One region of the Streptomyces griseochromogenes genome, then DNA from elsewhere that is predicted to be linked to it. Evidence: riboswitches for the same ligand, from Rfam matches in the RefSeq annotation. Region 1 holds a riboswitch; the other holds the start of a gene.
What was found. Region 1 has a riboswitch for ZMP and ZTP ahead of AVL59_RS04975 (glycine hydroxymethyltransferase). Riboswitches for the same ligand answer to the same signal wherever they lie in the genome.
Positions count from the first base shown of each region.

Region 2: linked by a shared signal. The riboswitch ahead of AVL59_RS17775 (bifunctional 5,10-methylenetetrahydrofolate dehydrogenase/5,10-methenyltetrahydrofolate cyclohydrolase) and the one ahead of AVL59_RS04975 (glycine hydroxymethyltransferase) in region 1 are both predicted to bind ZMP and ZTP.

Region 1 is NZ_CP016279.1:1,046,509-1,050,916, forward strand. Features, by position in the region: gene AVL59_RS04965 (glutathionylspermidine synthase family protein) at 1-899, shown strand, start outside; gene rocD (ornithine--oxo-acid transaminase) at 896-2,101, opposite strand; ZMP/ZTP riboswitch at 2,194-2,283, shown strand; gene AVL59_RS04975 (glycine hydroxymethyltransferase) at 2,316-3,761, shown strand; gene trpS (tryptophan--tRNA ligase) at 3,868-4,408, shown strand, end outside.
Region 2 is NZ_CP016279.1:4,195,480-4,199,887, reverse strand. Features, by position in the region: gene AVL59_RS17785 (nuclear transport factor 2 family protein) at 1-101, shown strand, start outside; gene AVL59_RS17780 (flavin monoamine oxidase family protein) at 285-2,258, opposite strand; ZMP/ZTP riboswitch at 2,506-2,586, shown strand; gene AVL59_RS17775 (bifunctional 5,10-methylenetetrahydrofolate dehydrogenase/5,10-methenyltetrahydrofolate cyclohydrolase) at 2,609-3,457, shown strand; gene AVL59_RS17770 (CU044_5270 family protein) at 3,458-4,408, opposite strand, start outside.

The DNA of each region.
Region 1 (4,408 bases):
GCCGCCGCGCCGAACTGCCGTCCGTCTACGGCCGGTTCGACCTGCGGTACGACGGCACGGGCCCGGCCAAGCTGCTCGAGTACAACGCGGACACCCCGACCTCGCTGGTCGAGGCCGCCTCCCCGCAGTGGTTCTGGATGGAGGAGCGCTTCCCCGGCGCCGACCAGTGGAACTCCCTGCACGAACGCCTCGTCGACGCCTGGCGGAAGCAGGCCGGGCTGCTCCCGCCGGGCAGCCCCCTGCACTTCGCGCACTCCTCCGCCGACGAACTCGGCGAGGACCTGATGACGGTCGCCTACCTGAAGGAGACCGCCGAGCAGGCCGGCCTGGACACGGACTGGATCTCCATGGAGGAGATCGGCTGGGACACCCTCTCCGGCCGTTTCGTCGACAACGGACTGCGGTTCATCCGCAGCATCTTCAAGCTCTACCCCTGGGAGTGGCTGACCACCGACCACTTCGCCGGGCACGTCCTCGACACCCTCGACAACGGCGGCGGCACCGGCAGCACCCTGTGGATCGAACCCGCCTGGAAGATGCTCCTGAGCAACAAGGCCCTGCTGGCGATCCTCTGGGAGCTGTACCCCGGCCACCCGAACCTGTTGCCCGCCTACCTGGACGGCCCGCGCGAGCTGGCCGACGCGGGCGGCTACGTCGCGAAGCCCCTGCTGGGCCGCGAGGGTGCGGGCGTGACCGTCCACGAGCCCGGCGCACCCGCGGTCGTACGCGACGAACCCTGCTGCTACCAGCAGTTCGCCCCGCTGCCGACCTTCGACGGCAACCACGTCGTCCTCGGCGCCTGGGTCGTCCAGGACGAGCCGGCCGGCCTCGGCATCCGCGAGTCCTCGGGCCTGATCACCGACGAGTACGCCCGCTTCCTGCCGCACGTGATCCTCTAGGCCCCCAGGACCGCGCCCAGCTGGGCGATCCCCCAGTCCAGATCCTCCTCGGAGATGACCAGCGGCGGAGCGATCCGGATGGTGAACCCGTGGGTGTCCTTCACCAGCACACCCCGGTCCATCAGCCGCTCCGACACCTCCCGCCCGGTGCCGACCTTCCGCGCGATGTCCACACCCGCCCACAGCCCGCGCCCCCGCACCGCCGTCACCCGGCCCGTGGCGAGCAGGGAGCCCAGCTCGCGGTGGAGTCGCACCCCCAGCTCGGCCGACCGCGCCTGGAACTCGCCCGAGCGCAGCATCGCGATCACCTCCAGCGCCACCGCGCAGGCCAGCGGATTCCCGCCGAACGTCGACCCGTGCTCGCCCGGCCGGAACACCCCGAGCACCGCCGCGCTCGACACCACCGCCGACACCGGCACGATCCCGCCGCCCAGCGCCTTCCCGAGCACGTACATGTCCGGTACGACGCCCTCGTGCTCGCACGCGAAGGTCCGCCCGGTCCGGCCGAGGCCCGACTGGATCTCGTCGGCGATGAAGAGCACGTTCCGCTCGCGAGTCAGCTCCCGCACCCTGGGCAGATAGCCCGCCGGCGGCACGATCACCCCCGACTCGCCCTGGATCGGCTCCAGCAGCACGGCGACGGTGTTCTCGGTGAGCGCCGACCGCATCGCGGTCAGATCTCCGTACGGCACGATCTCGAACCCCGGCGTGTACGGCCCGAAGTCCGCCCGGGCCTCCGGATCGGTCGAGAAGCTGATCACGGTCGTCGTACGGCCGTGGAAGTTGCCGCCCGCGACCACGATCTTCGCCATCTCCGCGGGCACCCCCTTCACCCGGTACCCCCATTTCCGGGCCGTCTTCACCGCGCTCTCCACGGCCTCGACGCCGGTGTTCATCGGCAGCACCATCTCCATGCCGCACAGCTCGGCCAGCTCCGTGCAGAACGCCGCGAACCGGTCGTGGTGGAAGGCTCGGGACGTCAGCGTCACCCGCTCCAGCTGCCGCCTGGCCGCCTCGACCAGCCGCCGGTTGCCGTGGCCGAAGTTGAGCGCCGAGTAACCGGCCAGCAGATCCAGATACCGCCGCCCCTCCACATCCGTCATCCAGGCCCCCTCCGCCGTGGCCACGACGACGGGCAGCGGATGGTAGGTGGGCGCACAGTGCGCGTCGGCGGCGGCGATGAGGTCTTCAGCAGTGGTCACGGCCTCTCCCGGTTAGGACGGTGGCCCCCTTCCTATCCTCGCTCGCATGGTGGACGCGGGATCTGCGCGTTCCGGCGCGCCCGGTAGGCTGATCAGCGGGCCGTGACTGGCGCGCTGGGATGGGACAGACCATCGGGGAGCGGCCCGAGCGGGAAACTGTGCCGTGCGCCTGGGCCGAACGTGAACGCTGTACGCACGCCGTCCGGAGGTCCCCATGCCCGAGCCCCTGTCGACCGAGTCCACCGCCTTCCGCGCCGCCCTGGACGTGATCCGCGCCGTCGAACCGGGCGTCGCCGACGCCATCGGCCAGGAGGTGGCCGACCAGCGCGAGATGCTCAAGCTGATCGCCTCCGAGAACTACGCCTCCCCGGCCACCCTGCTCGCCATGGGCAACTGGTTCAGCGACAAGTACGCCGAGGGCACGATCGGCCGCCGCTTCTACGCCGGCTGCCGCAACGTCGACACCGTCGAGTCGCTGGCCGCCGAGCACGCCAAGGAGCTCTTCGGCGCCCGGCACGCCTACGTTCAGCCGCACTCCGGCATCGACGCCAACCTGGTCGCCTTCTGGGCCGTCCTCGCGGACCGCGTGGAGGCCCCCTTCCTGGAGAAGACCGGCGTCCGCCAGGTCAACGACCTCTCCGAGGCCGACTGGGCCGAGCTCCGCCAGGCCTTCGGCAACCAGCGCATGCTCGGCATGTCACTGGACGCCGGCGGCCACCTCACCCACGGCTTCCGCCCGAACATCTCCGGCAAGATGTTCGACCAGCGCTCCTACGGCACCGACCCGGCCACGGGCCTGATCGACTACGAGGCCCTGCGCGCCCAGGCCCGCGAGTTCAAGCCGCTGATCATCGTCGCGGGCTACTCGGCCTACCCCCGGCTCGTGAACTTCCGGATCATGCGCGAGATCGCCGACGAGGTCGGGGCGACGCTGATGGTGGACATGGCCCACTTCGCGGGCCTGGTCGCCGGCAAGGTCCTGACCGGCGACTTCGACCCGGTCCCGCACGCCCAGATCGTCACCACCACGACCCACAAGTCCCTGCGCGGCCCGCGCGGCGGCATGGTCCTGTGCGACGACTCCCTCAAGGACCAGGTCGACCGCGGCTGCCCGATGGTCCTCGGCGGCCCGCTCCCGCACGTCATGGCCGCGAAGGCGGTCGCCCTCGCCGAGGCCCGGCAGCCCGCTTTCCAGGACTACGCCCAGCGCATCGTCGACAACTCCCGCGCCCTCGCCGAGGGGCTGATGCGCCGCGGCGCCACCCTGGTCACCGGCGGCACGGACAACCACCTCAACCTGATCGACGTGGCCACCTCCTATGGCCTCACCGGCCGTCAGGCGGAGGCCGCCCTTCTCGACTCGGGCATCGTCACCAACCGCAACGCCATCCCGGCCGACCCGAACGGGGCCTGGTACACCTCCGGCATCCGCATCGGCACCCCCGCCCTGACCACCCGAGGTCTCGGCACGGCGGAGATGGACGAGGTCGCCGGTCTCATCGACCGCGTCCTCACCACCGCCGAGCCGGGCACCACCAAGTCGGGCGCCCCGTCCAAGGCGGCCCACGTCCTCGACGAGAAGGTGTCCCAGGAGATCGCCCAGAGGGCAACGGACCTGGTGGCGGCGTTCCCGCTCTACCCCGAAATCGACCTGGGCTGATCATCGCCCTCAGAGGCAGCCGACTCAGGGGCGCGGGGAACTGCGCGCGCGACCACCAACGGCCCGCAGTTCCCCATGCGCCGAACCCCCCGAGCTCTCTGAGACAATGAAAAACATGGCTTCCGCTGACCAACCCCGCGTGCTCTCCGGCATCCAGCCCACCGCCGGTTCGTTCCACCTCGGCAACTACCTCGGCGCCGTCCGCCAGTGGGTGTCCCTGCAGGAGTCCCACGACGCCTTCTACATGGTCGTCGACCTGCACGCGATCACGGTCCCGCAGGACCCGAAGGACCTGCGCGCCAACACCCGCCTGGCCGCCGCCCAGCTGCTGGCCGCGGGCCTGGACCCGGACCGGTGCACCCTCTTCGTGCAGAGCCATGTGCCCGAGCACGCCCAGCTCGCCTGGATCATGAACTGCCTGACCGGCTTCGGCGAGGCGAGCCGCATGACCCAGTTCAAGGACAAGTCGGCCAAGCAGGGTGCGGACAGGGCCTCCGTCGGCCTGTTCACGTACCCGATCCTCCAGGTCGCCGACATCCTCCTCTACCAGGCCAACGAGGTGCCCGTCGGTGAGGACCAGCGCCAGCACATCGAGCTGACCCGTGACCTCGCCGAGCGCTTCAACGGCCGCTACGGCGACACGTTCA
Region 2 (4,408 bases), 3.1 Mb from region 1:
GCCGGTACGCGGACGGGACCCGTGTCCTCGCCGAGTCGATGATCACGCTGCGGGACGGCAAGATCGTCGAACAGATCCTGGTCCAGGCATGGGACGAGTAGCGAGGAAGGTCGCGAGGGTCCAGGTCAGCTCTCGGCTGACCTGGACCTTCTCGGCCCGTGCGGCGCTGGGCCGGGCCCCCGCCCGGCGGCGGGGGCCCGTTTCCGCGGCGGGTCTGCAGGCGTCCTTCTGCCTGCTCCGGTCGGCGCTGCGAACAGCGCGCCGTATGACCGCCCTGCCCCCGGTCAGCCCGTGTGGACCAGCAAGGCCGTCCGGACGGCGGACTCGAGTGCGCCTTCGATCCAGGCGGGTTTGATGGACGTGTGGTCCCCCGCGAAATGCAGCGGCCCCTCGGATGCGGGGACGTCGGGGAACAGTTCCGTGTGCTGGCCGGGGAGGAGCACGGAGGCCTCACCGTAGGCGTAGTGGTCGCGCATCCACGACTGGGTCTTGCACTTGTCGGTGAAGAAGACCTCGCATCGGCGGCCGAAGACGGCCTGCACTCCGGCGAGAGCGCGCAGGTACCGCTCGTCGTCGGCGAAGGCATCCCACTTGAGGGCGTCGTCGGACCAGCTGTAGGAGGCGAGCACGATGCCTCCGTCGCTGCCCTCCAGAGGGTGCGCGTGCTCGAAGTACATGAAGCGGTTGGCGTTGTCGCTCACGTTGCCGCCGCCACGGATGTGGGTGGCGGCCGGGTCGCCCGTGACGGACCGGAACGCGGCGAAGCACTTCTTGAGTTCGTCGGGGATCGTCACCCCCAGGTCCTTCACGGACTTGTGGGCGCCGAGGTACCGGCCCGGTGGGACCGAGCCCTTGCCGTACTTGTCGTAGAGGTTGTCCTCGATGGAGTTCAGCGCCTCCTTCCACTGCGCCTCCGTGAACTCCCACCAGCGCCGGGAGAACTCCAGCAGCACCTTGGTCGCGGCGTCGTAGTGCAGTTCCGTGACGGCCCGGCGCTTGCCGTAGCCGAGCGGAGGGTCGAAGGTCACGTGGCGCAGTCCGGAGAAGGGGACGGTGATGATCGCCTCGTCGCCGTCGAAGACCTCCGTGACCCCGCCCTCGCCGGTCCGGCAGTCCTCGGAGACGGTGTGCACCCAGACCTTGCCGGCGCGCCGTTCGACACGTACGGCGCGCCTGTCGAGCCGTACCTTCCCCTTCACCCGCGCGTACAGCGCGTCGGCGAACAGCGCGGTGCCGCCCTTGATCTCCCAGAACTTGGTCTTGGGGTCGATCAGCGCGGCGGACAGGAAGCTGTGCGTGAAGGAGAGGTGCAGGCGTGAGGTCAGGTTCTGGACGGTGCCGACGAGGTCGATGGTCCTGGTGTCGAGTCCGGCGACCTCGGTGAGGTACCGGTACATGGACCAGTGGCCGTACCGCTTGAGGACCTCGGCCCATCCGTCGACGAGGGCCGTGCCCTCCTTGCCGCGGATGAGCCGGTGTGCGGGTTCGAGGGCGTCGGCGAGGATGGCGGACGCGGTCTTCGTGCGGTCGGGGCCCGTGACACCGAAGGTGTCGTTGATCTTCTCGGGGTTCTTCTCGTAGTCGGCCCGGCGCATGTGAACGCCGTTGACGTGGATCCAGGCGCGGTTGGCCTTCTTCGTCGGGTTCTCGACCTCCACGTCCACCAGGTAGAACTCCTGGAGCGGGAGGCCGAGCTTTTTGATCAGCGCCATGAGCAGGGGGTGGCTGTCGGGCAGCCGCATGGCCCCGGCCTCGGCGTACTGCCGGGGGTCGGCGAAGGGCTGCTCCCCGTTCTCGTGACCGCCCTTGCGGAACGTCTTGATACGCCCGCCGACGCGGTTGCCGTTGGCCTCGATCACCACGACCTCGTGGCCTGCCCGGTGGAGCAGGTCGGCGGCGAGCAGACCGGCCGGTCCGGCCCCGACGATCAGGACCTTCTTGGTCGCCTTGGCCCGGCTGGCGGGCAGACCGTTCTCGATGACCTTCAGGTAGGCCGGTACGAGGGGTCTGTCGTGCTCGTCGTAGACACAGATGGCGCGGGCGACCGTGGTGTACGCGCGGGGATCGGTGCCGGGCGGCGCCGCGGCCGGTGCCGTCGAAGGTGCGGTGGCCGGGCTCAGCGCGGTCGCGGGCGCGGCGGAAGCGGCGGTGAGTCCGGCGGAGAGCGCCGAGGCACCGGTCGCCGTGACCACGGCGCGCCGTGAGGGCAGCGCGTCCGTCGCCCTCGTGCTCGGAATGCTCACGTCCGGAGTGCTCATGTCGTGTGTACTCATCGCACAACACACTTGACCTACAAGCGACTTGGGGCCAGCTCCTTCACACGAAACGGGATCTGTAAACCACCCTCACGGGTCATCACACGTCTCCCCTCGTCTCCCCGGCCCGACGCTACGGTCGGTCGCCGTCGCATGACTCCTCCGGGGCGGACCGTGGCGAGAGGACCTACCGCCTCTGTGGCGTCCCGCCCCGGGGTTTCGTTCGGGTCGCGCCGTCTCGGTTAGGCTGTACGCGGGCCGTGACTGGCGCTGAGGTGGAGTACCACCGGGGAGCGGCCCGAGGTCGATGCCGCGCGCCTGGGCGATGAAGGTCAACCAGCTCAGGAGCGCACATGACTCAGGCCCGCCTCATGGACGGCACCGCACTCGCCCGCCGCGTCGTCGAGGAGACCGCGAAGAGGGCCGCCGATCTCACCGAGCGGACGGGCAGCGCGCCCTGTCTGGCCACGGTGCTGGTCGGCGAGGACCCGGCGTCGGTCACCTACGTCCGCATGAAGCAGAACCGCTGCCGCAAGGCCGGCATCGAATCCCGTCACGTGGCGCTGCCCGCCGCCACGACCACCGCCGAACTCGTCGGCACCCTGCGGGAGTTGTCGGCCGACCCGGCCGTGCACGGCATCCTGCTCCAGCACCCGGTCGGCGATCACGTGGACGAGCGGGCCGCGTTCGAGGCGATCGCGCCGGAGAAGGACGTCGACGGTGTCACCTTCGCCTCCTTCGCCACGATGAGCTTCGGCCTGCCGGGGTTCGTGTCCTGCACGCCCGGCGGCATCCTGCGGCTGCTGGACGAGTACGACGTCGACCCGGCCGGGAAGCGGGCCGTGGTGGTGGGCCGCAGCGCGATCCTCGGCAAGCCGGTGGGCATGCTGCTCCTCGCCCGGGACGCGACCGTGACGTACTGTCACTCCCGCACCCAGGACCTGTCCGCCGCGGTCCGGGAGGCCGACATCGTGGTCGCCGCCGTCGGGCGGCCGAAGCTGATCCGGGGGCAGGACATCAAGCCGGGCGCGGTCGTCGTCGACGCGGGCTACAACCCCGGCAACATCGGCGACGTCGACTTCGACTCGGCCGTGGAGCGGGCCTCCCTGATCACTCCGGTGCCGGGCGGTGTCGGCCCGATGACGATCGCCACGCTGCTGGAGCAGACCGTGACCGCCGCCGCCCGGCAGCTCGGAGTGTGATCAGCGCATCCAGGCGCTGTAGCCCATGACGTCGCCGGCCTTCAGTCCGTATGCGGGGTCGTCCTTGGTGGAGGTGTCCTCCATGCCGAGGACGGCACCGGTGCGCGGTTCCAGGATCAGCATGCGCCGGACACCGCCGCTGTCGTACACGTAGGCCCTGCCGGGGCGGCCGAGGCGGTCGGTCACCTCGCCGGCCGGCCGCAGCCCCTCGGCCTCGGCGAACAGCCGGACGAGGGCGGCCGACTCGTGGGCGCCGAGGGTCCAGTGGTCGAGCAGTTCCGCGACGGCGTCGAAGAGTTCCGGGGTGCTCAGCGGCGCCGTGCCGCGGTCGGTCTGGGGACGGGCGATCTCGGTGAGGTAGGCGCTCAGGGCCGCCGCGGTGTGCGGCGGGGTTGCCTCGGGCGGGGCGTCGCTCCACATCGGCGGGTATGTGGTCCGGCTGATCACATGGCCGTCCGCCACCAGGTGCGGGGCGTCGCCCTCGTCGGTGAGGACCGGACGGCCGGGCCTGCGCGGGTCGGTGGCCACGACCAGTTCGGTGTGGGTGGCGTCCGCCCTCCAGCGCACCACCCGCTCCTCGGGAAGCGTGACGGGGGGCACGTCGTCGCCCAGGCTGAGGCTCCATGACTGCACGTGCGTGCCCTTGCGCAGGCCCGGTGACCCGCCCGACGCGGCAGCGTCGGCAAGGGCGACCATCTCGGTCAGCGGCACGGGCACGGAGGGGACGTGGACGGCCAGCGGTCGCGGCGCGGCGACGGCCCGCGGGGTGCTCGCACCGCCCAGCACCGCGTCGAGGGCGATCACGAGGACGACGGCGGTGGCGGCGAGGCCCCAGAGCAGCCGGGCACGCGGGGTACTGCCGCGCAGCGGCGGAACGAGCCGGATGCGGCGCCGTCGGCGGTCCTCGTGCAGCAGCCGTTCGAGCCGCCGCTCGGCACGGTGGTCCAGTGG